Linked DNA regions of Methanosarcina acetivorans C2A. Each later gene encodes a partner of the first gene's protein in a complex. Links are inferred from orthologs where the notes say so. Each region holds a gene or a part of one and is shown in the gene's direction. Other genes may lie near its edges. The genes, in order: MA_RS06520 and rpl12p.

Region 1 (15,400 bases):
TGTATTCCGGAAGAAGAAAGGCTCGTGTATGTTGTAAAGCAGGGCGATATGGGGCTTGCAATAGGCAAAAACGGAGAGAACATAAACCGTGTTAAAAAAGCCCTGGACAAACCCATTGAGCTTGTGGAGTACTCAGAGGATCCTGTTACCTTTATAAAGAATGCCTTCGGACCGGTATCAGTAAGTTCAGTAAACCTCACAACCAAAAATGGCAAGCGATTGGCTTATGTAGAGGTGCCCAATAAAGAGAAGGGGCTTGCCATCGGTCGTAACGGCAAGAACATAGAGAAAGTGAAGATGCTTGCCCGTCGTCACCACACTATAGAAGACGTGATCCTGCAGTAATATCCTACTTTACGTTGATCCATTAATCCGGCGTTGAAGGACAATTCTGGCATTTAATGCCACAATAGGAAACTGTGATCAATTTTAACTGGAGAAATTTACAATGGCTAAAGGAAAATATGCAGCTAATATTCTCAAACAAACCAGGAAAGATGCCCGCTGGAAAGATACATACTACGGCAGGCGTGTTCTTGGGTTGAACGTGAAAGCCGACCCCCTGGGTGGTGCACCGCAGGGTAGGGGTATTGTATTAGAGAAAGTGGGAGTCGAAGCCAAACAGCCGAACTCCGCAATCCGAAAATGCGTAAGAGTCCAGCTCATTAAAAACGGACGTCAGGTTACCGCTTTCTGCCCCGGAGACGGTGCAGTAAACTTCATTGATGAACACGATGAAGTTACCGTGGAAAAGATCGGAGGCCGCATGGGCGGTGCTATGGGTGACATTCCCGGTGTACGTTTCAAGGTAATTGCCGTAAACAACGTGTCCCTGAACCAGCTGGTCATTGGCAGAATGGAAAAGCCCAGGAGATGATTTTTTTGTACAAAATTTTTGGCAAATGGGACCCGACGGAAGTAGAGGTAAAAGACCTCGGAATTAAGCGCTATGTCAGCCTTACCCCTGTAATTGTGCCTCACAGCAGCGGGAAACATGCCAGGCAGCAGTTCAACAAATCCGAGATTTCAATTGTAGAGCGCCTTGCAAACAACCTCATGAGGACAGAAACCAACACCGGGAAGAAGCAGGTAACTCTCCGTGCAGTTGAAGAAGCTTTCGACATTGTGAACAAGAAGACAAAACAGAACCCGATTCAGGTTCTTGTGGATGCCATTGCCAATGCAGGCCCGAGAGAAGAAGTGGTCAGGCTTAAGTACGGCGGGATCTCCGTACCAAAAGCAGTTGACACTGCACCTCAGAGGCGCGTTGACACTGCCCTGCGCTACATCAGTATGGGAACAAACGCCGCAGCCTTCAAATCCAAGCGCTCTGTCGCAGAATGTCTGGCAACCGAACTTATAGGTGCAGCAAACCGCGATACCAAATCCTTCTCCATCAACAGAAAGGATGCAAAGGAAAGAGTTGCGAAGGCAGCACGCTAATAAGTTATGCGGGCTTGCCCACTTTTGAAAATAAACATATAACCATTCATATTTTGCTTAAAAGGTATTAGCATGGGACGAAGAAAGAAAATGGTCGAGCGTGTGACAACGCTCATGAATGATCCGCAAAGGATCAGAAATATCGGAATTGTTGCACACATTGACCACGGGAAGACCACATTATCGGACAACCTGTTAGCAGGCGCAGGCATGATTTCCAAGGAACTTGCCGGAAAACAGCTTTTCATGGACTCCGATGAAGAGGAACAGGCAAGAGGTATTACAATTGATTCCTCCAACGTTTCCATGGTTCACACATTTGACAATGAAGACTACCTGATCAACCTTATCGACACCCCCGGACACGTTGATTTCGGTGGAGACGTTACCCGTGCCATGAGAGCAGTAGACGGTGCGGTAGTAGTAGTTGACGCAGTAGAAGGCACAATGCCCCAGACCGAGACTGTGCTGAGGCAGGCTCTCAGGGAACATGTCAGACCCGTACTTTTCGTTAACAAGGTAGACAGGCTTATCAATGAGCTACAGGTCGATTCTCAGGAAATGCAGATCCGCCTGGGAAAGGTCATCGACCACGTGAACAAGCTCATCAAGAACATGAACCCGGAGAAGTTCAAAGCAGGCTGGAAAGTCGATGCAGCAGCCGGAACCGTAGCATTCGGGTCAGCTCTTTACAACTGGGCAATCAGTGTGCCTATGATGAAGAAGACCGGGGTTTCATTTAAGGACGTATACGATTACTGTAAAGCCGGTGACATGAAGTCCCTGGCAGAAAAGTGCCCTCTGCACGAAGCTGTTCTTGACATGGTTATTCACTTCCTGCCAAACCCGATCGAAGCTCAGAAAGGCAGGGTAAAGGTCATCTGGCACGGCGATGAAAACACCGAAATCGGAAAGGCCATGACCCACGCAAATGCAGAGGGAGACCTTGCATTCATGGTAACGGACATCTCCGTTGATCCCCACGCAGGAGAAGTTGCAACAGGCAGACTGTTCAGCGGTTCTCTTACCCGCGGTATGGAAGTTTTCACCTCAGGAAGTGCAAGGAAGAGCAGGGTCCAGCAGGTCGGGATCTTCATGGGTCCGGAAAGGCTTGAAGTGGACAAGATCCCTGCAGGAAACATTGCCGCAGTTACCGGTTTAAAGGAAGCAATCGTCGGGTCCACCGTAACCACTCTTGATGGCATGACTCCTTTCGAAAGCATCAGGCACGTAAGCGAACCTGTGGTGACTGTGGCTGTGGAAGCAAAGCACACCAAAGACCTTCCCAAACTTATTGAGGTTCTAAGGCAGGTCGCAAAGGAAGACCCGACCCTCCAGATTACCCTGGACGAGGAAACCGGGGAACACCTGATGGCAGGTATGGGAGAACTTCACCTCGAAGTTATCGCTCACAGGATAGAAAGGGACAAGAACGTGGAGATCACCACGAGCAAGCCGATTGTCGTTTACAGGGAAACGATTAAGAAGAAAACCGAACCCATTGAAGGGAAGTCCCCGAACAGGCACAACAGATTCTATATCTACGCTGAGCCCCTTGACACCGAGATTGTTAGTGCGATCAAGGAAGGGGAAGTCAGCATGAACCTGCCTGAACTTGAGAGGAGGCAGAAGCTCATAGATCTCGGCATGGAAAAAGAAGAGGCAAAAGGCATTGTTGGCATCTTCAACTCCAATATCTTCATCGACATGACCAAAGGTATCCAGTACCTCAATGAGACAATGGAACTTGTGCTCGATGGGTTTGAAGAAGTCATGCGTGCAGGTCCGCTTACCAGAGAACCTGTAGCAAACGTGAAGTGCGTGCTCGTAGACGCAAAACTCCACGAAGACGCAATCCACAGAGGTCCGGCTCAGATAATTCCTGCAGCAAGGCAGGCAATCCAGGCAGGAATGCTTATGGCAGAAGACAGTCTGCTTGAGCCTTACCAGAAGGTCTTTGTCCAGGTACCTCAGCTCTTAATGGGTGGTGCAACAAAGGAACTTCAGGGCCGCCGTGGAATTATCCTTAACATGACTACGGAAGGGGACCTGGCAATTATCGAGGCCAGGGTACCTGTGGCCGAGATGTTCGGATTTGCCGGAGAGATCAGATCCGCAACCGAAGGGCGTGCCATGTGGAGCACGGAGTTCGGAGGCTTTGACGTTGTGCCGTCAAGCATCCTGAACGACATCGTTGGCCAGATAAGAGAAAGGAAGGGCCTGAAGAAGGAACTGCCAAAAGCTTCTGACTTCCTTTCAATGTAAGCGGAATTTTTCCGCTTCTCTCCCCTCTGTAAGGCAGATACCTCACAAAACTCCCTCGGATTCGAAGGAGAAAAGTCAGGAAATCTTCTGAGAGATTAGTCAATGGGAAAGATTTAAAACAAGGTATGCCTATAATGGGGAAAACAGTCCAGGCCTCTGGAAATTCAAAATACGTCGACCCGATAAATGTTCAAAACGGGAAATGTAAGTAATGGTTGAAAGAAGACCGGAGAAGGTCTGACCATTATGAGATCTGCCCTAATATTAATATACTATAATCTGATATAGCATTGAAACTCATCCATAATTTATAAAGGAGAATTATAAATGGCAGCAGACAAACCGCACATGAATTTAGCAGTGATCGGTCACATTGACCATGGAAAATCAACCCTTGTAGGACGTTTAATGTACGAAGCTGGAGCAGTGCCGGCTCACATTATCGAGAAATATAAGGAAGAAGCAAAGCAGAAGGGTAAGGAATCCTTCGCTTTCGCATGGGTTATGGACTCCCTTAAGGAAGAGCGTGAAAGAGGTATCACAATTGATATCGCTCATAAGAGATTTGACACACCAAAATACTACTTTACAGTCGTGGACTGCCCGGGCCACCGTGACTTCGTCAAGAACATGATCACAGGGGCCTCACAGGCAGACGCAGCAATCCTCGTCGTTGCAGCCCCTGACGGTGTCATGGCCCAGACCAAGGAACATATATTCCTTTCCAGGACCCTCGGTATCAACCAGCTGATCATCGCAATCAACAAGATGGACGCAGTCGAATACAGCGAAGCAAAGTACAAGGAAGTTGTCGAACAGGTATCCGGCCTCCTTAAGATGATCGGGTTCAAGCCAGCCAATATCCCCTTCATTCCTACCTCTGCATTTATGGGAGACAACATCACCAAGCTCAGTGAGAAGACACCCTGGTACAAGGGTCCCGTAATCATGCAGGCACTTGATGAGCTTAAGGAACCGGAAAAACCATCCACTCTCCCTCTCAGAATCCCTGTCGAAGACGCATACACAATCTCCGGTATCGGAACTGTCCCTGTAGGCAGAGTTGAAACCGGCGTAATGAAGAAGGGTGACAAAGTAATCTTCATGCCCGGCGGAGCCGGCGGTGAAGTAAAGTCCATTGAAATGCACCACGAAGAAATTCCACAGGCCTACCCCGGAGACAACATCGGGTGGAACGTCCGCGGTATTGGCAAGAACGACGTCCGCAGAGGAGACGTCTGTGGTCATACTGACAACCCGCCAAAGGTTGCTGACGAATTCGTAGGACAGATCGTGGTTCTCCAGCACCCCTCCGCAATCACTGCAGGGTACACACCTGTTTTCCACGCCCACACCTCCCAGATCGCATGCCAGCTGATCTCTCTAGACAAGAAGCTGGACCCGAAGACCGGGCAGGTTAAGGAAGAACACCCGACCTTCATTAAGGCCGGAGATGCAGCAATCGTTACCATCAAACCGACAAAACCGATGGTTATCGAGCCCGTAAAAGAAATTCCACAGCTCGGCAGGTTCGCTATCCGCGATATGGGTATGACAATTGCCGCAGGCATGTGCATGAGTGTTAAGCAGAAATAACACTCTCCTTTTTTCATTTTTTAAGGAGAAAAAAGGTTATGCAAAAAGCTAGAATCAGATTGTCAGGCATCAGTCCCAAGGATCTGGACGGGGTCTGCAACCAGGTAAAGTCAATTGCGGAAAGGACAGGAGTAAACATTTCAGGGCCTGTTCCGCTGCCCACAAAGAAGCTGGTCGTTCCTACAAGGAAGAGTCCGAGCGGTGATGGGACTGCAACCTGGGACCACTGGGAAATGCGCGTACACAAGAGGCTCATCGACATCGCAGCCGATGAAAGAGCCCTCCGCCAGCTCATGAGAATCCAGGTCCCAAAAGATATAAACATCGAGATCGTGCTCGAAGGATAAATGCAAAAAATGCCAGGTTACAGAAAAACTCTGTACCAGGTCTTGCAAATTCCTTTTCACTTCTTTATTTCTGAATATTTACTTTAACACTTTAGAGAATTTTGCCGGCGGCTGCCCCTGTGAGAACTTCTACAGCCACCGGATATTCTGCAAATTTCTCTTTCTGTGGTTCTTCAAATATTTCTCTTCGTATTTTCACTGTATTTTTACTTACTTTCGGGTTTTACTTCGATTTCAATTCGAACTTTATTTCAGATTTACTCCAGCATTTAGATGTCATTTTCTCCTACCTGACTGCCATTAAAACCTGTTTTCTGCAGTATAGGTAATTGTTATAGTGCCTTTTGCAGGAACTGTCACTCTAATTTCAATTGTAAAAGCATCAATCTTCTGTACTTATCTTATATTCGGCAGGTCGACATTATGAATTAAATATTTTTGCTGATATTGTTTTTTAAACATTCTGCAAATTTGTAATATACTTGAAGCTGGTTAACATATGACTCAAATCTTACGCCCTATATAAGTAACGAACCATTTTTGCAGTAATGTTTAATGTGGAAGAAAATGTGTTTTCCCACAAAAACGCTATCAGTAAAAATACTTGGAAAAAATCAAGTTACCTGCCGAAAGTAGGCTTATCCTAACTTTCCAGGATTTCCCAATCTCCGTAGAGATGCTACACAACAGTCAGATCCTGAGCTTCGGACTTGCTGTTGTTAATTTCGATCTTGAGGCTTACCCTTTCCACATTATCACTTACACGCTGGAAATCAGTCCTTGTCCGCGTGACTTCAAGGTCGAAAGCCGAACCAACGGTTTTCATTTTTTCACCCGGGCAGTGTCTGCCCTATACTATTTTCTCGAGGAACTGGAGCAAACTGCCTGTGTACGCCTTCCCGTTTATACCCGTTACCGTAATCTTCCTGCCGAGGTAACTTTCAAGCAAACTGGAACTGCTTGCAAGGTTATACTCATATTTCTGTTCAAGCACAGTTACCTCCCCACCATCTGAAGTTTCGACCAGAACCGAGGAAGGGATAATCCCGAAAGCAATGCCATATATTCCACCAAGTTGGTCCCGTTTTCAAGCTCGACCTCTCGTCTTTCATTTACAAGGGCAAACCCCTGTTATAAATGGTAAGTTCCAGCTCCCCTCCGACTTCAACGACTCCAGCTGCCATAATTTCCAGAGGATTTGCGGTTGAGTTTTCACCAGAAATTCCCGAGTTTGATCCGGTTTGATTCATTTCAATGCCGGATACATTTGCCTGAGCAATGCCTTCAGGTTTCGGAGGCACATAGGTTCGGAGGCACATCAGCTGAAAAAAGGAAAAAAATCCCGACAAACACCGAAATAATCCCTAAAAAGTATTTCTTTCCTCCCGTAGCATAATTAATGGAGCTCGTATTTAGATAGACATAGTTTAATAGAAAATGCAAAATAGCTGAACCACTCAATGTTACTAGTGTCGTATCAATGATAAAATCTCGTATAAAATCGGTTACAACATTTAGAATTGTCCAATCTTGGATATTGGCATGACACTAGTACATCGATTCCAAATTATGGGAAGAATTGGACTTTGAAATCAGCACTGGTCAATGTTTTTTCTATGAGAAAACCACAAGCGGACAAGAATAAACACGAATTGAAAATATTTGTGTTCACTTGTTTTTATTCATGGTTTATTGAGGATATATGGAATCGATGTACTAGTTTTACCGGGTCAATCTGATCCCGCTAGATGTAGGAGAGTGGTCAGTCCCAAAAAGAAAAAAATAGAACATCAGGAGAGAAAAAACAGCGAGATATAAAAAACTAAAATGAAAACAGTGCGTTTTTGATCCCTTTTGTCCTTCTTTTCAAGGACTACTCTAGTTAGCCAAAACCTTTAAAAATGTTCATTCTCCGAAGATTTGACAGGACCAACTTAACTAATTTGTATTCATTGGAATGTATCGAATTTTCAGAATTTTGTCCTTTTAATAGGGCTCAATAGTCCAATAGCTGCGGCATATCCTCGTACAATACATTGACAAGTTCTTCTAATGAGAGGATACTTTTAATGTTCTTATTTGGGAAAGTTTTATTGCCTCTGTTAATCCATATGCCTTTCATTCCAATTTTCTCACATGGTATAATGTCAGTTTCAATAGCATCTCCAACATAAAAGCACTTTTCTGGTTCTTCACCATTCCTTTTACATGCAATTTCAAATATTTCCGTACAGGGTTTTGCAACATGAAATTCTCCTGCTACTATGATATCAACAAAGTAACGGGAAATTCCCATTTTACTCAGCTTTAGCTTTTGTTGCCCTAGATCACCATTACTTATAATACCCTTTTTTAAATTTGAAAGTTTTTTCAAGCAGGGAATCACATCATCATAGGGTTTCCAGCTTGATTCATAATTGAATAAATAGTAATCAAATACTTTAAGTGCCTCTTCATTTGAGAGGTTAATATTTCGTATTAAATAAAGTTCTTTAATTCGTTCAATGCGCTGCTCTTCAAAAGAACATTTTTTGGCTAAATATCTTTGAAAGTGTTTTTCTGCTAATTCACACCAAATAGAATAAAATTCATTAAAATCTATTTCGAAAAAACTATGATAATTCTGGTAAAATAATTCAACTCCAGAAAATTCCGCACTTTTATGATCCAATAGGGTACCGTCTATGTCAAAAAAAACCATCATGTTCTTACCTCAGATTCAAATAGTATGGCAGTATGCGTATTGAACCAAAAAATTACTTGAGGATCTCTTCCTCACGTACTCTTACTTTCCTTTTTTTTCAATGTTTATACAAACTGGCTGATGCAATAATATTAGCTAAAATTAAAACTAATCTAGGATTAAACTACTATTATTCTCATACCAAGTAGATTATTATTTTCATATTTTTGTCCATTATCGCTTAAAACCCCCTTTAAGGTGGAATATAACCCATAATATGTAAGAGAACTAAATCACAGATATTTTCCTGCTCGTACAATAGTATTCACTATACGGAACCATTCCTGCCACAACAGGCTTTAATTTTCCTTCAAGTTTTATAAGAGGCTGCCTAAGCCTCTGGGAACTTTAATCACCTAAAGGGCATTTTCAATTTTACAAATGTTTTTAGCTTCAATTTCTCCGTCCCTGAATTCAACCTGAATGTCATCACGGACAGCACACAGGCAGGAAGATTATTTTTTTGAAGAACATGATCACCGCCCTCTGCATAAAGACTCAATATTACATATTCGATGCTCTTTTCAGAATCGAAAAAAATAAGTTATCGTCTTTCATTTTTACTGACCTCTCAACAGTGCTCTGTGCGCTGCACGACAGTTCATTTTCATGCTGAATGAACAGTGCATAGCAATGGTACAGCACTGTGTTATTTATTGACTTCAGACCTCCGAGATATTATGTAGATAAGTAGATCTCCAGAATAAAAGAGAGGGAGTAATAAGCCCGTTGCAGGCGTCTACTGCTGCACGCTAAAAACTTACCCACACGAAACTACAAAGGCCAGAAAAAAGATTTAACCAGATCTAATTCAGCTATTTCTAACTTTTTTCTTTGCAAGAATCATATGCGGAGGCTTGATATACGCAGCTGCATGACCGGAAGGATCGTTTCGTTCCAAAAACGCATCATAATCGTCCAAAAACCTCCATGTTAAATCCTCAAATCCGTGAGATTCTGCGAGGTCAGCTATCCTCTCGGGAGTATTTTCTTTCGCAAAGGGCAGATTAGGTTTAACATCACCATACAGCTCATCAAATCGTTCGTAACGACTACTTTTTTTCTCTGTTCCATCCGGATTATGGAACCACAAACCATCAATTATCATCATAATGCCTCCGTCTTTTAAAAGCCGGCAACACTCACCCAGAAATTTATCCGGCTGGGGCAGAGTCCAGAGAAGATACTTGCTCAAAACGAAATCATACTCCCCATCTTTTAGAGGAATATCTTCTGCATCTCCCCGCATTAACAAAACATTTACTCCTTTTTCTCGGGCATTTGCAGCTGCTTTTTCAAGCATATTTTCGGACAAATCAACACCTGTTACATCGTGTCCCATGGCAGCAAGGGAGATGGCAAGAATCCCGGGACCTGTTCCAACTTCCACTGCACGGACTTTTTTATCCGTTAGCAGAATTTCAGAAAAAACGGATTTCCAGACATCCATTTCCTCATCCATACAGTGAGCATATTCTGTGTGATAATCAGAACTTCTGAAGTCCCAGTATTCTAATATTTTATCTTTCATTTTCAGTCCCTCAAAAATTGACATAAAAAAGTCTCTACCCGAAACAGTTGATACATTTTCATGCACTTTATTTCTATCTGTCTCAGATAATTCAAGCTCAAATTTTGATGTAATTACTGCCAGCTCATCTGGATAAATCACAGATCAAGTTACATTGTTATCGGAGTAAAAATACAGGCCAACATATGAGACTATACCGAGAAACTTTTCTTCCAAATTTTCCCTTTGTATGCGACCGACACGTAAAATTACCGCGAGCACAACAATTAATACTGTGAGCGCCGGGATGACAATTTGTAATTATGGAATCTTTCTCCATAAAATTGCATCCGTATAGTATGATTACAACGTTAGGCAGTATTATTATTTATAAGGGTATTATGTGGATATCATCATAAGTAACAAGATATTAATATTTATGCATTTTATTTCATATTTATAATTGAACATATAACAATGAATTTACAGACACTCTCCAGAGTATCCAAAAGAGTAAAAATGAATAAAACAACTTAGATGAAGGATGTCGGGTTAACAAAAAGAGATCAGAAATTACTGAGCTGATGGAGCCTGAAATTACGACTATCACGTAAACCATGAAATGAAAACGTACCGGAAGAACAGCCCGTCAACTGACGATACATAATTTCTAGAATGAAAAGCAATTAAAACCCGCCTTATTTTTTTGTTCTTTTAGCCAAAAATTGATGCTTAGTCTCTGCATCTCATGAATTACAATCAGTACTTTTATTACAATCAGTACTTTTCAAAATCAAAGTTTCGCTGGCGCACCCACAGCAAGATTGCGGGGTATTCAACCGGAATAACAGGCTGATTAAATTCGGGAACAAAATATCGGTCCAATCCCCGATACAGCTTACTGGACAGCTCCTGATTCAAAAAAATAAACATCTCATTACACCAACCATATGAATATCGGATAAAATCACACGATTTAAATATACATTCCATATAACTTAGTTAAAAATAGTATTAATAATATCATAAATATTTATACACATTGGTGCTAATGATGAAATTCAACGTACAAAAAACAAAAATCTCTTTCCCGGCAGTTGCAGTAATTTTGATTGTGGCGTTGCTCTGTTCAGGATGTGCTGAGACTGAGGGGACTGAAGAAAAAGTTCTCCGCGTAGTTTTTAATGAAGGTCCCGATACCGGAGGCAGTCTTGATCCTGCCAACGGCTGGACAGGGTGGTATGTCCATCAGGCAGGCATCTATGAAACACTGTTCTATTATGATGCGGACATGAATCTCATGCCCAAACTTGCAACCGGCTACAAACAGTTAAATGATACAGAATGGGAAATCCAGCTCCGTGAGGATGTAAGCTTCCATGACGGAACAAAGATGAATGCGGATGCAGTTCTCTTTTCGCTGAACAGAGTACTTGACCCGACAAACAGCAGATCATCCGAGTACTCCTTCATCAAAGAAGTACGAAAAAACGGCGAGTACACCATTGTCATCGAAACTAATGACGTTTATGCTCCATTGATAGCGTCCCTTGTAGACCCGATAATGTCGATCGTTAGCCCCAGCATTGTTGACGCAGACAAAGAGCCGATCGGGACCGGTCCCTTCAAGTTTGTTTCCTTTGAACCAAGTACAAGCCTTGAAATAGAAAAGAACCCTGATTACTGGGGCGGTGATGTCAAAGTTGACCGTATACTTATTCAGTACAACAAAGACAGCACTGCCAGAACCCTGATGATAAAATCAGGAGATGTCGACATTGCCAGAGATCCTCTCCAGAGCGACTATTCGGCACTTCAGGCCAATCCTGATATAAACGTCATTTCCAGAGAAACCCTGCGTACGTACTTCCTGTTTGTAAATGGTGGCAAAGCCCCATTTGACGATGTCAGAGTCCGCCAGGCCCTCTCCTATGCAATCAACCGCCAGGAAATCGTGGATACGGCACTTGAAGGGGTTTCCGGCATTCCGGCAACCGGCATATTCACAAATACCATGCCCTGGAACGCAAAAGACCAGATCGAAGCCTATGAATATAACCCTGAAAAAGCTCTGGAACTCTTCGAAGAAGCGGGAATCACGAAAGGCACAGATGGCAAACTCTACTACAACGGGGAGCCGTTTACCATTGAAATCCAGACCTACACAAAACGTGCAGCTCTTCAGCCGAGTGCGGAAATCCTCGCCTCACAGCTGGAAGATATAGGCATTATCTCGACTGTGACAATTCTGGATAGTTCTGCCCTTACAGCAAACGCTGTTGCAGGAACGTATGACTTTTCACTTGCTGCGTGGAGTACGGCACCGACAGGTGATCCTGATTACTTCCTCTCGCTTCATTATCTCTCAACCGGGAATTACGCAGCCAACTGGCTTCGCTATTCTAACCCTCAGGTCGATGAATTGATTCTTGAAGCAAGGAAAGAGACGGACGAAGAGAGACGCGCGGAGCTATATGACGAAATCCAGATACAGATTCAGGAAGATGCAGCAATACTGCCCGTCTTCTATGCCAACGAAATCTATGCACTGTCATCAGATGTTGAAGGTTTTGTAATGTATCCAAACGAGTACACAATCATCACCAAAGATATCGGATTTGTATAAATTTCTTGAGGAGGCCAGGGACTTCTACAGCGAAGTTCTGGCCTATCCCATTCAAAAACATGCCCGGAACAAGCTCCGAAATAACGAGAAGATTTCTGGAAACAGGTATCTGCGGAAACTTAATCTCATGGAAAAAAATCTGTGAGGTAAAAAGTTGATTTTGAGCTTGTTTCATCCAGGTTGGATAGTAATTTTTTGACTGTAAGAGGTATTGACATGGCTTTGAGGATGGAGTTATCGTTTGCCTGTACTGCAATTATTTTTGTTGCAATAATCATCTGTTCGGGTTGTGTTCAGACAGAGGGTTCTGAAGAAAAAATTCTTCACGTAGCTCTCACGACCGGCCCTGATACAGGAGGAAGCCTTGATCCTTCCATTTCATGGGAAGGCTGGCCCATGCGAAGAACCGGAATCTATGAGACACTCTTTTCTTACGACGAAAACATGACGCTCCAGCCTGAACTTGCAACAGACTATAAGCAGCTAAATGAGACAGCATGGAAAATTCAGCTCCGCAGGAATGTAAGCTTCCATGATGGGACCGTAATGGACGCAGATACCGTGATATATTCCATCAACAGAGTTCTTGCTCCTTCAAACAGCAGGTCATCGGAATACTCTTTTATCAAAAACATCTACAAAACCGATGACTACGCAATCGTTTTGGAAACAAATGAACCATACGCGCCAACGATTCTCATGTTCACGGACACTATCATGTCAATTGTAAGTCCCAACGCCAGTGACCTCGACAAAGAGCCGGTCGGAACAGGTCCGTACATGTTTGTATCATTCGAACCTGGCTCCAGTATAGAACTGGTAAAGAATCCTGTTTACTGGGGTGAGGAACCAAAAATCGACCGGATAATTATCCAGTACAGTAAAGACGCCGCAGCTCGAACTCTTTTGCTCAGATCAGGCGATGTTGACCTTACAAGAGATATCCTGCAAAGCGAATACCAAAACCTTGAAGCTGATCCTGATATTGAGATCTTATCCAGAGAAACGCTTCGAACCTACTTTATGTATATTAACGAAGGAAAAGCTCCATTCGACGATGTAAGAGTTCGCCAGGCGCTTAATTATGCTCTTGACCGCCAGGAAATCGTTGACACAGCCCTCGAAGGCGTTGCAGGCTCTCCGGCAACCGGAATATTCCCGGACATCATGCCCTGGAGTGCGAATTACAAGATTGAAGCTTACGAATATAACCCTGAAAAAGCTCTGGAACTCCTTGCTGAAGCGGGAATCAAACCGGGAAGTGATGGGAGGCTCTATTACAACGGAGAGCCGTTCACAATTGAAATCCAGACCTATACAAAACAGGCAGCACACCAGCCAATGGCAGAAGTAATTGCCACCCAGTTTGAAAAAATAAGCATCCCCGTTACGATAAAAATTGCCGAAACAAACTCAATTAGTGCCGATGCAGTAGCCGGAAACTATGACCTTGCACTCTATTCCTGGGGAGTTGCACCTGTAGGAGATCCTGACTACTTCGTGTCCAGCCACTTCCTTTCAACCGGTACCTACGCGTCTAACTGGCTCCGTTATTCGAATCCCCAGGTTGACGAATGGATTCTTGAAGCAAGGGCCGAAACAGACAAAGAAAAACGTACAGAACTCTATGACATGATTCAGGAACAGGTCCAGAATGACGCGGTACTTGTCTGTATTGCATACAAGAAAGAAATTGACGGGGGCTCGCCCGACCTCAAAGGTTTTGAAATTTATCCGAACGAATACACGTTCCTTACAAACGAAATGGAACTTGCCTGAAGGATTAAAAAATGAAAGACAAAATTACAGCACACTGGAATAAAAGAAGTCCAAGTTACCGTAAAATGTATCGTGACCACCTTGATGAAGAGATTCTCCTTATGAAAAACCTCTTTTCAGAGAAATTGCCTGCAGGTAAAAAACTCAGTGTCCTTGATATCGGAACTGGACCTGGAATCCAGGCCTTTGTTTTCGCCGAGCTGGGACACAATGTTACGGCCCTCGACATCTCAAAAGAGATGCTTGCAGGGGCAAAAGAAGGGGCAAGGAACCGTAATTTGTTAATCAGGTTTGTTGAAGGGGACGGAGAGAACCTGCCTTTTGAAGCCTGTACGTTTGATATTATTGTAAACATGCATCTTCTCTGGACGCTCACGGATCACGACAAATTCTTCAGTGAATGCAAAAGAGTCCTGGTTCCCGGAGGCAGGATTCTTGCGATTGACGGGCAATGGTTCCAGCAAGAATACGTTTCAGACGGAAATAATAACCCTGAAGAAAGAACTCACGAGGAGTTAATCGAGTATCTTCCGCTTTACAAAAGCAACTCGCCTGAAATGATTGCAGGCCTCATGGAAAATAACGGGTTTTCGGATGTCTCCTGGAAAGCTCTTCCCGAGTATGCCGAGTATATGAAAAGATGCGATCCGGAAGGTCATGACTATTTATCTGTTCCATACCTTGCCACCGGAGTAAAATATTGAGGAAGAGCTGAAGTTTTCAAGAGGCACTGTAATGCTAAAAGAGTATTTCATCCGTCGGGCCCTATATCTCTTCCCGGTTCTCATATTTATCTCATTTATGAGTTTCTCACTCATCTACATCGCTCCGGGTGACCCGGCAGAGATTATGATGACTAGTCCCTCGGGGGGGTATGATGAAGCAGCTGTTGAAGCGTTCCGCATAGCCCACGGGCTTGACCAGCCGTTTTACATCCAGTATCTGAACTGGCTCAAAGCCGCAGCTGTCGGAGACTTTGGTTACTCGTACATGAGCGAACAGCCGGTGTTTGAAACTGTTCTGAATGCATTCAAAAATACACTGACACTTTCCGTTCTTGCCCTTGCAATTGCTCTTTTTATCTCCATTCC
Region 2 (15,410 bases), 3.7 Mb from region 1 along the record:
TCTCGATACGGACTGCGTTTACCACAATACTGCGGGTTTTTTTTTCAACGAGTTTCTCAAGGATGGCGTCAATGTTCTTAGTACCGCCAACAAAAGCGCAATCAATTGAATCAATAGACCCTCCGGAGCCGAGAAGTTCCGAGGCTTCGCCGGCCAGGACCCTGGCATTTTCAATCCCGAAACTCTTGAAGTTCGCTTCCGTAGCAAGGAGAGCCTCTTTACGGGCATCTATTGCATAGATAGTCAGGTTACGGGCAATCCGAGCTGCTTCAATCGAGACCGAACCCGTACCGCAGCCTACATCTGCAAACCGATCCCCATCCTGCAGGCCGAGTTTGGAAAGGGACACTGCAATTATTTCCGGTTTAGTCGGACCGCCGCTAACACTTACTATTTCGGACATGTTCTACCTCGGGAAAAGTGAATATGCATTATTAAATATGTGACGATATAAGTTGGAAATTATATTAAATCTGGATGTACAGTTAGAGCTGGCAATATATGATATTTTTCAGGTTCAAGCCATATGCAGAAGCATATAGAGAAACATCAATAAATTAGATATTTCAGATTTACCCGATTATAAATATAACTTGCTGTAGATATACCTTATTACCGACACGAAGGGCAACAAAGGAAAGTAAACTTTAATGAAGCTCCCCGGAAATCGGAAAAAACAGGTCGAAAAGTTTGTACTGGTTTTGAGTTGCGCCTAAAAATACGAGCCTTTGAGACGCAAGCAAACACTAATTAAAAATTTTATATTTTTTAGTATTAAGTTGACACTCTCCAAAGAATATCAGGCAAAGGTTTTAAAAAAGTGAAGGCCCAAAAATTTCCTGCAATTCAGGGGAAAACATCAAAAACATTTTTATGACATGAATTTAAGATTACTTATAGCAGCTTGAAAGAAAGAGATTTTAACTATAACAGCATATGGGAGTTAAGTTCTTGGCACTCCCGATACAGTGCCTCTTTGAGAAAAATTTAAAACGCCTTTTAAGAAAAAAACGAGAGATATTCCCAAATAAATGTTTTTTAAACAGGAAACGGAACATCTCCGGTTTAATGGCTGATTTTTTTAATCTGCATACTTAACAGCATCTTTTTGACAGGAAACTACTCCAGCAGTGTAAGCCCGCCCTCTCGACGCAGGGCTCTGCCACCTAAATGAAAGGAGGATACCAGATGAAAATTTACGAATCATACGAAGACCTGCCCAAGCTAAAGCTGCCTTATGGAAACGAGATATTCATAAGTGACAGCACCATCCGTGATGGCTCCCAGATGCCAGGAATAGTCTTGAGCAGAGAACACAAAATTCAAATTTATGAATACCTGCACGAGATAGGAATTGAGAAACTTGAAGCCTTTGTATTCAATAAGAGAGACAGGGACGCCGTTGAACTTATGTTCGACCGGGGATACGAGTGTCCTGAAATCACTGGCTGGGCAAGGGCTTCAAGGGCTGACATAGACAAAATTCTGGAAGTAGACGGCCTTGAAGAGACCGGGATTTTGATGTCGGTCTCGGATACGCACATTTATTCGAAGATGAGGCTTTCAGGAAGGGAGGAAGCTGAAGAGAAATATCTTGATGCCCTTCAATATGCGGTGGACCATGGGCTTCGTACAAGAGCCCACCTGGAAGATATGACGAGGGCTGACAACTACGGCTTTGTTTTCCCCCTCGTAAAAAAGATTATGGAAATCGATCCTGACTGCATTATAAGAGTCTGCGACACCGTCGGGTACGGGATGCCGTTCATGAATATTGACGAACCGTACGGAATTCCTAAAATTGTCCAGTACCTCAAAAAAGATATAGGGGTCAAAAATATAGAAACCCACATCCATGACGATTACGGTTTCGGGGCAGCAAGTTCGATTGCGGGTTTCTGGCACGGAGCCAACTGGACAAGTGTAACCTTCCTGGGCATAGGAGAACGTGCAGGCAACAGCGAAATGGAAAAAATCCTGCTCTTCCTGGCGGACAGGGTTGAAGGTTTTGATAAATATAATTTGGAACCCGTCACTCGTTTTGCAAAGTTTATGGAAAAAGAACTCGGGCTCAGGGTCCCAAGAAACAAAGCTGTTGTCGGGAAAAACATCTTTGCCCACGAATCAGGAATCCATGCCGCAGGTGTCCTGAAAAATCCCTTCAACTATGAACCTTACCCTCCCGAACTTGTAGGAAGTACCAGGCTCCTCCTCATAGGCGATTCTTCGGGTCTTGAAGTGATACGTTACAAGATTCAGGAAACCTTAAATGACCTCCTTGATGTCGAAACCATAATCGAAAAAGATGATAGGAGACTGCTTAAGATCCAGAAAGAAATCCAGCAGCTCTATGATAAAGAAGAAAGGGTCTCCTGTATCTCGGATGAAGAGCTCCTTGCTTACGTTGAGAAATATTTCCTCTATCAACCAATCTGTGACCCTGCACATACGGGTAGAGGGAAATTTAAAGGCAAAGGAAAAATTCAGGAACCGGTAGAAGAGGTAGAAGAGACGGATTAAAAGTAAGGGCAAAAACCGTAAAGAACAAAAAAGAAAGCAAACGAAAACTCGCTTGCTTTCGGATTCCCACATTTCAGATGCTCGAAATCTTTATTTCAGGATTTCGGCGGTGTATTTTGCGATCTCGTCTGCCATCTGGCTGAGTTTTGCGTTGCCTCCAACGTCGTAGGTCACATACTTGCCTTCGGAGATTACGCGCTCTGTGGCTTTGAAGATAGCTTCGGACTTTTCCTTCTCACCCAGGTAGTCCAGCATCCAGGCTCCTGCAAGCACGGTTGCAACAGGGTTTACTTTATCCAGCCCGGCATACTTCGGGGCTGAGCCGTGAGCCGGCTCGAACATTGCAAAATTGTCCCCGAGATTTGCAGAGTAAATGAGCCCGATACTGCCAACAAGGGCTGAACACTCTTCACTGATTACATCCATGAAGAGGTTGGTGGAAAGGAGGACCTTTTTATTGAAGATCTGAGGGTTTTTGATAAGCTGCTGGGCGATGTTATCAATGTGATAGGGCCAGACCTCAATGTTAGGGTAGTCCTGTGCAACCTTTTCGACTTCTTCTAAGAAAGAGCCGCAGGTCAGTTTCAGGATATTGCTTTTATGGATGGGCACAACCGTGTCGTAACCTCTCCTTTTGGCTTCCTCAAAGGCATAGCGGGCAATCTTACCGGATGCAGTACGGGTAATTTTTCGGATTGCAATGGAAACATCGTCTGTGAGCTGGATTTCCTCACCAATGTAAAGTCCTTCAGTCCCCTCTCGCACACAGACCATCTCGACATCCCCGAGAGGTGCATTTGAGTTCGGGAAGGTCTTTATCGGCCTGACATTTGCATAGAGGTCGTACTTTCTCCTGATGGATACGGCCACACTTCTCGGGGAGCCTATCCCGCCGGGGGTTGTGGTCGGCCCCTTGAAACAGGCATCGGAGCTGTCAAGGATCTGCCAGGTCTCATCAGGGACAAGGGAATTGCCGCCATGCTCTTCCCACCAGCCGGCTCCTGCTTCACACATTACGAATTCAACATCAGTGCCAGCGGCGTTTGCAACTTTAAGCATTGCTTCCACAAGTTCGGGGCCAACCCCGTCACCTTTGATTACTGCTGCGGTTTTAGTCATGTTATCACCAGATCTATAAGGTTCGTGTTAAAAGAACCGTAGCGATTGAAAAGCTAAAAAAGGGGGAACTTTTCTAAGAACGTGGTAAGTATAATTGAATCTTGCCGCGTACTCAATGTAAGGCTCATATTTCAACTTTTGGGTAATTATACTATAGAATACACCCAGAAAATAGGTACGGGTTCACAGAATATAATCCTGTCCTCGTGCCCCGCAAAGATAGGTACGGTTTTCAAATTAAACTGTTAATATTTTCATTTGAAATTCGTGAAGGAATCCTATAATTTGAATATAAGTATTTGAATATAAGTAAAAGATAGTAAAATGCTTTCAGGAAATTTCCGGGGATAAACATGTCTGCAAAAATTCCGATTACCGACAACCACATGCATATAGACCCGAGAGCCAGAGGGCTTGAAGCCGTTAAAGACTTTCAGAAATCAGGCGGGACGCATATAATCCTGGTTACGAAACCCAGCTGGTCCCTTGGAATTGCGGTCAAAAAACCCGAGGATTATCTTGCGGTCTTTGACGAAACCGTGGAAATCGCGTCAAAAATCCGCGAAATTGGAGTAGGAGCTTTTCCGGTTCTCGGAGTTCACCCGGCAGAGATTTCAAAGCTTACGGAATACATGGAACTCCCGGAAGCGACCGAAACCATGAAAAAGGGCCTTGAGCTTGCTGCCGGATACGTTGAAAGAGGCCTTGCCGTGGGAATAAAATCGGGACGCCCGCACTATCCCGTATCCTCAGAGGTATGGGCAGCCTCAAATGAGATAATGGAACATGCCTTTTTTCTCGGGAAAGAACAGGACTGTGCAGTCCAGCTTCATACCGAAAGTGTGGAGGAGCCCGAACTGCAGGATATTGCAGAAAGGGCAAAAAAAACAGGAATAAAAATGTACAGGGTGGTCAAGCATTACTCGCCTCCTCTTGTGAAAACCTGTGAGGAACTCGGGATTTTTCCCGGCGTAATATCGGTCAAAGGAGCCATCGAGCAGGCGCTTGAAGAAGGAACCCGCTTCATGATGGAGACCGATTATATCGATGACCCCGATAGACCGGGCGCAGTCCTTGGCCCGAAGACCGTCCCGAAAAGGACCATGAAACTCATTGAAACGCATGGGGAAGAACCTTTTTGGGTTGTTCACAAGGAGAACCCTGAAAAAGTTTATGATATAGAGATCGAGCTATAACACAACGCCGAAGGAATAGGAGTTGAAAATAGGAGTTAGAAATAGGAGTTGGAAATAGGAGTTGGAAATAGGAGTTAGAAATAGGAGTTAGAAATAGGAGTTAGAAATAGGAGTTAGAAATAGGAGTTAGAAATAGGAGTTAGAAATAGGAGTTAGAAATAGGAGTTAGAAATAGGAGTTGGAAATTTTCGTCAGGAGTTAGAAATTTCCGTCAGAGCTGTTTCCGGAAGGAAAAAACCCTGCCGGAAACAGTTTTCGCTACTGGAACAAACTTCAATTTAAAGCTTTACAGTCAGACATTACAGTTTATTTGCGCTTTATTTTTACGATATCACCGAGAGTTGTGTCTTTCCTCATGTGAGAGACTTCCTGCCCTGCGTCATCCACGCGCTCTGTGAGTTTGATGTTAAGGGTGTGTTCCAGCTTCTTTCTAACGGAATCTTCGGGCACAATCTCGCTGCGCTCTATCTTTTTGATCAGAGATGCCTTTTCCTTGATTTTTTCAGCAAGATCCTCCTGAGACCAGCCTTTGGCCTCCCTCGCGTCCCGGATAATCTGATCGTAGTTGTCCAGAAGTTCATCTTTTAAAATATCGAAGAAATCCTTCCTTGGCCTCTTTTCAGTTCGCGGGACCGCACGAACTACCGGAGAGACTTTTCTTGACACGGGAGTACGTTTGTCAACGGGCTGACCATAAGGTGCACATTTCTGGCAGACCTGGAGTTCGCTGTTATCAATTTTGACGCATATGGGCTTTCCACGGATCTCTGCACCACATATTTCGCACTGCATGTTGATCACTTCGAAAACGCTATATACGGTATGAACTTAAATATTATTCGGAGCTCCATGACGGAAATTACCAAAAGTAAGGATGAAAGCATGCGCAGTCACCTTGTGAAGCCCGGATCTGTGTATGACGGAATCGAGCCTGGAGAGCTGGGGGAGTCAACTGAAAGCGTCCAGGACCGAGTGAGGCAACTCGAAAGCCGCAACAGTTTTCTGGAAGAGCAGTGCAGCCAGATAGAGTCCGAAAAACGCTATTTGGAGAACCAGAAGATCAAGTATGAGAGAGAAATACGAAAGCTTCAGTCGGAACTCGATCGCATGAAGACCTCTCCGCTGATCATTGGTACGGTTATTGATGTGATCAAGAATGATCGTATAATCGTCCGTAGCAGCAATGGCCCTCAGTTTCTGGTTAACGTCTCACAATATATTGACGAGAAAAAACTGCTGCCAGGGGCAAAGGTCGCCTTGAACCAGCATACACTTGCCATTGCAGAGGTTATTCCTTCAACAGAAGAGCCTTTTGTTGCTGCAATGGAAGTAATTGAAAGTATTGAAGTTGATTACGACCAGATCGGCGGTCTCGATGAGCAGATTCAGGAACTTCAGGAAGCAGTCGAACTTCCGCTAATCGAACCTGAGCGCTTTGCCAGGATAGGAATTGAGCCCCCCAAAGGAGTATTACTCTATGGGCTCCCGGGAACAGGTAAAACCCTGCTCGCAAAAGCCGTAGCCCACAGGACCAATGCGACATTTATCAGAGTTGTTGGTTCCGAACTTGTACAGAAATACATAGGGGACGGTTCCAAACTGGTAAGAGAAATCTTCGAGATGGCGAGGAAAAAAGCTCCCAGCATCATATTTATCGATGAACTGGATTCGATAGCTGCAAGGCGCTTAAACGAGACGACTGGCGCAGATAGGGAAGTTCAGAGAACTTTGATGCAGCTTCTTGCAGAAATGGATGGTTTTGACAAGAGGAAAAACATTCGGATCATTGCAGCCACAAACAGACCGGATGTCCTTGACCCTGCAATTCTCAGGCCGGGCCGTTTTGACAGGCTTGTCCATGTCCCGATGCCCGGAATAGAGGCCAGAGGAAAAATCCTCAAAATCCATTGTGGAAAGATGACTCTTGCGGGAGATATCGACTTTAAAAAGCTTGCAAAAGTTACCGAAGGGATGAGCGGGGCAGACCTGAAGGCAATTGCCACAGAAGCAGGCATGTTCGCGGTCAGAAAAGATAAGGCCCTTGTTGAAATGGAAGATTTCCTCGAAGCAGTAGAGAAGGTATCTATGGCTGCGGATACGCAGAAGATGATGCCTGGCAACCTTCCAGAGACAACAATGTTCGTGTAAAGAAATTCGGTAGTTTGCCCTTTTAAGGGCACTATTTTTACCGGAAAAAATTCCTGTTTCCCGTTGAGTTCTGTGGAAAAAGGTCTCATGGGAAACCGGTAAACTATTTTTGGAATTCCTGCATAAAGATACCTGTGGATTTAGATTTTCATATCAAACCCGAGATCCGAGTTCTGGGCATAGACGACTCTGCGCTTCTTAATGAGAAGGTAATGATAGTGGGAACTGTTTTCAGAGGGGGAGACTGGATGGACGGAGTCCTGCGCTCGGAGATCACCAGAGACGGGCTTGATGCCACCGAAGTGATAAGCACGATGATAAAGAATAGCAGGCACTACGCCCAGCTAAGGATTGTCATGCTTGATGGGGTCACTTACGGAGGCTTTAATGTGGTCGACATAGAGGAGCTTTACAGGGAGACAGGGCTTCCTGTTATTGTGGTCATGCGGGCTTACCCGGATTTCGAAAAGATCCGGGCTGCCCTCAGGCACTTCTCCGATGGAGAACTGCGCTGGGAGATAATAAAAAAAGCCGGCAAAATAGAAAAATTGGTCACGGAAAAAAACGGCACTCCGATATATATCCAGAAAGCCGGGATAGGGTTAAAAAGCGCAGAAAAGATAGTCCGTCTCACTTCGATAAGAAGTAATATTCCGGAGCCTCTCAGGGTTGCCCATCTAATTGCAACGGGCATTATCTTCGGTGAGTCAAGAGGAAGAGCATGACTGAAAACATAACCGATTTTTCCAGTACTCCAGGAGAAAATCAGGAAGTAGGCCCCGGCAGAAAGCCAGCAGAATCACGCACTAGAGCCCCCCGTCACACCGAAAATCCAGGGAACATACAGAGGCTCCGGACAGGATATGAGATCGAGAGAAAAAGAAGAAAAAAATCAGGAAAAAAGGGAAAGATAAAAATACAGGAACCCGCCTCAAAAAAATATAAAAAATAAAAAAATATACATTTGAGGCAAAGAAATTAAAGAAGATGGCGAAAAAAAATTAGAAATCGACCGGATAGCCCCCGAGAGCAAAGAATATAATACATCAGACAGGGGGAATAGAGTAACATTAATAAAATTATTAAACATATACAGCATAAATTCAAAAACTGGAAAAGAAAAACTATTAAATTGGTAACTGTATATGTGATGATTAAAATAATTTGTTCCTTGTTACAGTAATTATTTATAACGATCCGTTAAATGATCACCCCAGCAGGATGGAGGAAAACAGTAGTATGAGATCCATTGTGGAAGAAGCCCTTGCTCGATCTGCCCTGGAAGGACGTGCCGTGCAGGGAGAGTATTCAGACTCAGATTACTCTAATGAAAACTTAGAAGTGGATGCTGAACTTGAAGAAATACTCCGGAGCCTTAAAACAACCATCAAAGTGATAGGTTGCGGAGGCGGCGGTTCGAACAGCATCCAGCGTATGATGGGCGAAGGCATCCAGGGAGCAGACCTTGTTGCTCTGAACACTGATGCCCAGCACCTTCTTCATATACGCTCCGGCAAAAAAATTCTCATAGGGAAAAAGAAGACCCGGGGACTTGGAGCCGGTAGCCTCCCCCAGATAGGAGAAGATGCAGCAATTGAGAGTATCGATGAGATAAACAAGATCGTCCAGGGCTCGGATATGGTTTTTATCACCGCAGGCCTTGGAGGAGGAACCGGAACCGGATCTGCCCCTATCGTGGCTGAGGCAGCCAGGGATGCAGGAGCCCTTACGATTGCAGTCGTAACCCTCCCGTTCAGTGTGGAAGGGCACGTAAGGAGGACAAATGCCGAGGCTGGGCTCGAAAGGCTTAGAGATGTTGCCGACACGGTTATTGTTGTTCCCAATGACAAGCTGATCGAAGTTGTCCCGAGACTTCCGCTTCAGGCTGCCTTTAAAGTCTCGGACGAAGTCCTTATGAGAGCTGTAAAAGGCATAACCGAACTGATTACAAAACCCGGACTTGTCAACCTCGACTTTGCCGATATAAGAACTGTCATGCAAAACGGAGGCGTTGCTATGATAGGGCTTGGAGAATCCGATGGTGAGAACAAAGCTGTCGAATCCGTCCAGAAAGCTCTGCGCAGCCCGCTCCTTGACGTGGATATCTCGGGTGCGACATCTGCCCTTGTTAACGTAGTTGGAGGTCCTGACATGACCATTTCGGAAGCCGAATGTGTGGTGCAGGAAGTCTACAACCGCATAGACAGCAATGCCCGCCTGATCTGGGGAGCCCAGGTTGACCCTGACCTGGAACAGACCGTACGTACCATGATCGTGGTCACAGGCGTTACCTCTGCCCAGATTTACGGTCACGGAAGCGACAAGAACATTACATACAAATACGGAATTGACTTCGTAGAGTGATCAATCAGGAATGAACGGTAAGAATGGACAAAAACGTTCGGTTGGAGAAAAATACTGTTTTCCTCTGCTTACAGGAAAAAGAAGGAACGTAGGAATATAAATCCAATCGAAAACTATTTTTATGGTAAATGCAGTATGATGCCGATACAATTCGGCATCAAAAATGAAAAATTTTTACTGACACGATTAGGGTTTTTATGTGAGTGAGAATCCTGAATCTAAATTTCAGGATGTGTTAAAGGCCGTGCCAGTGATATCTTCATATAATAGGAATTAATAATATAATCCGCCCGTCCTTTCTGAGTAGTGAATCCGATATTATGCGGTCGAGAAGCAAATGTCGGAGATGCAACATACAAAGGAAGAGATACAGGCGAAATTCCAGATAAAAATAAAGATGTATATAAAAACCTGGATGTGAATTAATTGGTAGAATCCACATTTGAACCGAATATAACCACAAAAAGCGTTGGTCAGGCAATCCGGGCACACCTGAGGGTCCTGAAACTTACGAAAAAACCGTCCAGGGAAGAGTTCTTGACCATTGCCAAAGTTGCAGGTGCCGGCATCCTGGCTGTGGGAGCAATTGGATTTATTATTTACGTACTGCTGACAATGTTGCCCCAGTGGGTGTCCCAATGAGTGAGGATTCCCAGATATTCGTAATCAAAACCACGGCAAACCAGGAAAGGTCAGTTGCAATGGCCCTTGCCAGGATCGCAAAGAAGGAGAAACTGGACATAAGGGCAATCCTGGCTCCTGACGAGCTCAAAGGATATGTCCTTGTCGAGGCCCCCAAATCCGGAATCGTGGAGCTGGCAATCCAGACAATTCCACATGCAAGAGCCCTTGTGAAAGGGAGTTCTTCAATAGCTGAAATCGAACACTTCCTTAAGCCCAAGCCAATAGTGACCGGTATCAAGGAAGGAGCTATAATTGAGGTCACCTCTGGACCCTTTAAGGGAGAAAAAGCCAGGGTTAAAAGGGTTGACGAAGGGCATGAGGAAATTACTGTGGAACTCTTCGATGCTGTGGTTCCGATCCCCATTACGATTCGTGGCGATACCGTAAGGATACTCAAAAAAGAGAACGAATAAGCCAGAAATCAGAATGGGAAAATTCCAGCTTATTAATAACAAAAATCACCAGTACTCAGAGTGGATTGAAACAAATCTGCAAAATTCATACTTATTAAAACCGGTGAGACTCAGATGACAAGTATTGTTGAAGCACTTGTCCCCGGAGGCAAAGCGAATCCCGGACCACCATTAGGTCCGGCACTTGGTCCGCTCGGGGTCAACATAAAAGAAGTGGTCGAAAAGATCAACGAAAAAACAAGGGACTACAATGGAATGCAGGTCCCTGTGAAAGTAATTGTTGACGACAAGAAAAATGTCGAGATCGAAGTAGGCACCCCTCCGACCGCATCTCTGGTCATGAAAGAGCTGGGGATCCAGAAAGGGTCAGGAAATGCGGGAAGCGAGGTAGTTGGAAACCTTACAATCTCGCAGGTAGCAAAAGTCGCCCGTATGAAAAAGGAAGACGTGCTATCTTATGACCTCAAAGCTGCAATGAAAGAAGTAATGGGCTCCTGTGTCCCGATGGGCGTGAACGTAGAGGGAATGAAAGCTAAGGACTGCCAGAAGGCACTCGATGAAGGCAAATTTGACGATTTGCTTGCAGGCGAGGCATGGTAAAAGCCTTCCTCTCCCTTACTTTTCAATCCGTGATCTGTCAACACACCAATAGTTTTAAATTGGATACCACTAATAGCACAAGAGCCTTGAACAGTGTTCTACTAGAATAGCTCAAGTTATTGGTGGCTTACTGTTAGAAGTAACAGACCCGGAGGGGAGCCCCTACGACCACCGTAGTAAGCCGGAACGGCTGTCTGGACATCAAGTTCAAACACTACGGGGAGGAACAAGATGGTAGAAAAAACTATACTGGAAGCTGTCAAGAAAGTCGTTGAGGAGTCGCCAAAACGCAATTTCTCGGAAAGTGTGGATCTGGCGATTAACTTAAAGAACCTTGACATGAACCAACCGAAGAACAGAGTCGATGAAGAAGTAATTCTTCCGCACGGGCTCGGAAAAGAGCTGAAGATCGGCGTTTTTGCAAAAGGTGATGTTGGCCTGAAGGCAAAGGCTGCCGGTGCTGCGTATGTTATTTCTGACGTTGAGCTTGAAGAGCTGGCAGCTGACAAAAACAGAGCCAGAGTTCTTGCAAACGAATGTGACCTTTTTATCGCAGAAACTCAGTTCATGCCGATCATCGGTAAGAACCTTGGTATTGTGCTGGGACCCAGAGGTAAGATGCCTATCCCGCTCATGCCGAACAAGGATGTCGGTGAACTGATCCAGAGCAAGCAGAATGCAGTCAAGCTCAGGTCAAAAGACAGACTTACCTTCCACGTGGCTGTCGGTAGAAGGGATATGAATCCCGAAGACCTCGCAGAGAACATTGAGACCATTATGTCCAGGCTTGAGCGTGTCCTTGATAAGGGCAAGCACAACCTCAGAACGGTCTATGTCACGACAACCATGGGAAAATCAGAGAGGGTGGTGTAAATGGCAGAAGAAAGGCATCACACCGAGCATATCCCGCAGTGGAAAAAGGATGAAATCGAAAACATTAAGGAACTCATCCAGTCCCATAAGGTATTCGGGATGGTCGGGATCGAAGGCATCCTCGCAACCAAGATGCAGAAGATCCGCCGGGACCTTAAGGACGTTGCGGTGCTCAAAGTCTCCAGGAACACCCTCACAGAGCGGGCTTTAAACCAGCTTGGGGAAACTATTCCCGGGATGAAAGAATACCTTGACAAGCAGACCGCTCTGATATTTACTAATGAAAGTCCCTTCAAGCTTTACAAACTTCTCGAACAGACAAAAACACCTTCCCCGATCAGAGGAGGTGCAATAGCTCCTGCGGACATTACTGTCCAGAAGGGGCCCACCAGTTTCCCACCCGGTCCGATTCTGGGTGAACTCCAGAGCGCAGGCATTCCCGCTTCTATCGATGCCGGAAAAGTCGCAGTTAAGGAAACAAAGGTTGTCTGTAAAGCAGGTGAGGTAGTCCCGCAAAAGCTCGCCACAATGCTTTCAAAGCTGGAAATTTACCCGCTCATAGTAGGGCTTGACCTTAGAGCCGCCTATGATGACGGAACGATTTATGAGCCGGAACTCCTTGCAGTTGATGAAAGCAAGTACTTCTCTGACATTATCAGGGCAGCTCAGAATGCTTTCAATCTCTCGGTCAACACCGCATTCCCGACAAGTGCAACAATCAGCACCTTGCTGGCAAAAGCCAGTTCAGAAGCAAAGAACCTTGGTGTCAATGCTGTTATCCTTGAGCCGGGAGTTATGGATACCCTGCTGGCAAAAGCACATGTCCAGATGACATCCGTTGCATCCGAAGCCGCAGACAAAGACGCAAATGCCGTGGATGACGACCTGAGGGAAGTTCTCGGAGCAGCCGCAAGTGCAGCCGCAGCAGCAGCCGCAGCAGCTCCAGCAGAAGAAGAAGTAAAGAAGGAAGAAGAACCTGAAGAGGAAGAAGAGGACCATGCCGAAGAAGACGGGATGGCCGGCCTCGGTGCCCTTTTCGGATAAACAGATTTACAATTTACGCTAATACAAAGTTAGGTGATTAACGATGGAATACATATATGCAGCTCTCTTATTGCACAACGCTGGTAAAGCAATTACCGAAGAAGCAATCACTGCCGTTCTTCAGGCAGCCGGTATCGAAGTGAACGAAGCCAGGGCAAAAGCCCTTGTCGCAGCCCTTGAAGGCGTGGACATCGAAGACGCAATCGCAAAGGCAGCATTCGCAGCTCCTGCCGCAGCCGCCGCACCCGCAGCCGCCGCACCCGCAGAAGCAGAAGCTCCTGCTGAGGAAGAAGAAGAGGAAGAAGAAGACACCTCCGAAGAAGACGGAATGGCCGGTCTCGGCGCCCTCTTCGGATAATTGCAATACCAACAGCTCGCCTCACGGCGGGCAACTTTTTTTTTGGATTTTGGAACTTTGCAATAATTTTATTACATAGAAATTGTTTCTAAACCTATTCTGGCTTTCTCAACCCTTTCAGATCTTCAAAAACCCTATCAGATCTAAATACCCTATCAGATCTTCAAACAATCTTACGGTTCAACCTGGTTTGTGGAGCAAACGGCTTTTCTTTGTAAAAATCCTCCAGCCTTTGAAGATAAACGCATAGGACAAATTGACTCTTATGGGATCATCAGAAGCCCTCGAAAAGAGGCTTCTCGAACTTGACATGGGACTTCATTAAATCCTGAGCACGCTTCGAAAAAAAATGGAAAAATTAAGAAATTGAGGCGTGAACTGGCTCAGCACCTTAGTTTCGGCGGCTTATGCACTCTTCGGATCTTCAGACTTCGTCGGAGTTATTCCTTACTTACAGTACAAAGATACAAAGTTGGAAAGTACTGAGTAGTTACAAGCTCCTCAGCAAGCGAAAGCCAATGAAATGGACGTGAGTGTCGGGGACGAAACGGAAACGGTATGCTGACCGACAGACCATGGGGGAGGCGTTCCAGCTGCCGTTCCGGATAACGCGGTAGGAGCTATTACCCTCTTCCCAGGCACTACCATCAGAAGGAGCACCATCATAATTATCATGCCATTTGTCCTGACACCATTCCAACACATTCCCAGACATACCATAAAGGCCCCAGGAATTGGGCTTCTTCTGACCAACCGGATGAGTCTTTCTATCAGAGTTATTCCAATACCAAGCATAATCACCGAGTTTCGATTCGTCATCCCCGAAGAAATATCTGGTTGTGGTGCCCGCTCTGCAGGCATATTCCCATTCAGCTTCAGAAGGTAAACGATATTTATCTGTTCCCTCCATTTCATTGAGCTTATTGATGAACTCCTGAACATCGTACCAGGAGACATTTTCCACGGGCAGATCATCACCCTTGAAGTGTGAAGGGTTATTTCCCATTACAGATTTCCACTGCTCCTGAGTTACTTCATACTTACCAAGGTAATATGAATTTTCTATAGTAACCTTATGAATAGGTTTTTCACTATTAGATATACCCCTTTCATCTGAAGGTGAGCCCATCATGAATTCCCCAGAAGAGATCTTAACAAATTCCATGCCTATCGAATTTGGATAGTCCGACTCGTCTGCTGATTTTTCGAGTTCGGCACAACCCTGCACTCCACAAAAGAGGAGAATAACTAGTACAGCAATGAATGCTCTTTTACTTATTCTTTCAAACATACATAACACCATTGAAAAATTCAGGTTTCAGCCCGGGTTAGCAATCTCAATACCAGGCCCCGGTGGTATCTCATGCTTCGGTCAATGAGTTTGATCCTCTGAATTACATATCTGGTCTCAAGCCTGATCACAATTAAAGAGTCCAGAATTTATATATCTCAACTGAAATTACAATTTTGTTTCCTGAGGAAGATAAAAGTTATTCTTGTTTGTTAATATAAAGGGATATTCATTTTTAATTAGAAATGTATTTTTAAACAAACTCAAGCACAACAGAAAATAATCTGAAGATGCTGGTTCCTCAAAAATTCAAAAAAGGAAGATTGTTGAGGCTAGGATATTTTCAGTTGATGAACGAATTAAAATAATGAATGAAATATATGTAATTGCAAAAAATAACGAAAAAGAGAGTACAGATGCTGGCATACCACCTTACTGCAACCGGATCGGTGGCAGGCATCATTACAGTCTACGTATTCTGATACTGCTCTTCTCCTGACTCCTGCCAAATATTGTTCTTTTTTCTTTTGGATTTTTTGTTTCTTCTGCGACGTTCAAATTTGATGTGGAAGTACCATAAGAATTTTAAACTGAAGCAGAATTTGATTACTTAGTATTTTGTAAAAGGATAACTCAGGCAGGAGATAATTTAGTTTAAGAGTATCCGAAAAGTCAATAATGGCAGTTGTAGAAGTTATGATAAATTATAGTTCCGAATTTATAGTTCCCGCAGATTCCAGACTCTTCTTCAAAAACATGTCTACCTATTTATAGAAGAAACTAGAGAGTATGGAGTGGTC

What was found.
Region 2: the proteins of MA_RS06520 (region 1) and rpl12p are in contact, whole or in part, in a crystal structure (PDB 5H7L), measured with the Pyrococcus horikoshii proteins. The link is inferred for Methanosarcina acetivorans C2A from one-to-one orthologs. Residues at the interface, in WP_048053510.1 of Pyrococcus horikoshii: Pro161, Met164, Met165, Phe168, Ser169, Ile172, Val195, Glu196, Phe202, Leu211, Ser212, Val213, Met216, Lys222, Phe223, Asn224; in WP_010886059.1 of Pyrococcus horikoshii: Leu100, Ala101, Gly102, Leu103, Ser104, Ala105, Leu106, Phe107, Gly108.

The regions. Positions count from the first base shown.
Region 1 is NC_003552.1:1,485,852-1,501,251, reverse strand. The notes cover bases 1,171-4,111. They hold MA_RS06520 (elongation factor EF-2), read left to right. Parts: upstream 1,171-1,515; coding sequence 1,516-3,708; downstream 3,709-4,111. Other genes in these bases: tuf (translation elongation factor EF-1 subunit alpha), read left to right, coding at 4,036-4,111; MA_RS06525 (30S ribosomal protein S7), read left to right, coding at 1,171-1,443. Outside these bases: MA_RS06535 (NusA-like transcription termination signal-binding factor), read left to right, coding at 1-345; MA_RS06530 (30S ribosomal protein S12), read left to right, coding at 449-877; more of MA_RS06525, read left to right, coding at 874-1,170; more of tuf, read left to right, coding at 4,112-5,304; rpsJ (30S ribosomal protein S10), read left to right, coding at 5,343-5,651; MA_RS26615 (hypothetical protein), read right to left, coding at 6,331-6,477; MA_RS26610 (hypothetical protein), read right to left, coding at 6,502-6,645; MA_RS06505 (hypothetical protein), read right to left, coding at 6,764-6,970; MA_RS06500 (HAD family hydrolase), read right to left, coding at 7,648-8,355; MA_RS06495 (class I SAM-dependent methyltransferase), read right to left, coding at 9,206-10,066; MA_RS06490 (ABC transporter substrate-binding protein), read left to right, coding at 10,956-12,530; MA_RS06485 (ABC transporter substrate-binding protein), read left to right, coding at 12,747-14,309; MA_RS06480 (class I SAM-dependent methyltransferase), read left to right, coding at 14,321-15,013; MA_RS06475 (ABC transporter permease), read left to right, coding at 15,045-15,400. UniProt on the Methanocaldococcus jannaschii protein: Catalyzes the GTP-dependent ribosomal translocation step during translation elongation.
Region 2 is NC_003552.1:5,184,658-5,200,067, forward strand. Bases 11,711-14,661 are described here. They hold rpl12p (50S ribosomal protein P1), read left to right. Parts: upstream 11,711-13,004; coding sequence 13,005-13,319; downstream 13,320-14,661. Other genes in these bases: MA_RS22320 (50S ribosomal protein L1), read left to right, coding at 11,711-11,917; MA_RS22325 (50S ribosomal protein L10), read left to right, coding at 11,918-12,961; MA_RS22335 (formylglycine-generating enzyme family protein), read right to left, coding at 13,810-14,610. In the rest of the region: precorrin-6Y C5,15-methyltransferase (decarboxylating) subunit CbiT, read right to left, coding at 1-403; MA_RS22265 (homocitrate synthase/isopropylmalate synthase family protein), read left to right, coding at 1,189-2,520; MA_RS22270 (isocitrate/isopropylmalate dehydrogenase family protein), read right to left, coding at 2,611-3,639; MA_RS22275 (TatD family hydrolase), read left to right, coding at 3,993-4,835; MA_RS22280 (multiprotein bridging factor aMBF1), read right to left, coding at 5,142-5,627; MA_RS22285 (proteasome-activating nucleotidase), read left to right, coding at 5,658-6,983; MA_RS22290 (DUF99 family protein), read left to right, coding at 7,118-7,708; MA_RS22295 (hypothetical protein), read left to right, coding at 7,705-7,935; cell division protein FtsZ, read left to right, coding at 8,223-9,347; MA_RS22305 (protein translocase SEC61 complex subunit gamma), read left to right, coding at 9,774-9,989; MA_RS22310 (transcription elongation factor Spt5), read left to right, coding at 9,986-10,444; MA_RS22315 (50S ribosomal protein L11), read left to right, coding at 10,559-11,044; more of MA_RS22320, read left to right, coding at 11,276-11,710. UniProt on the Methanocaldococcus jannaschii protein: Forms part of the ribosomal stalk, playing a central role in the interaction of the ribosome with GTP-bound translation factors.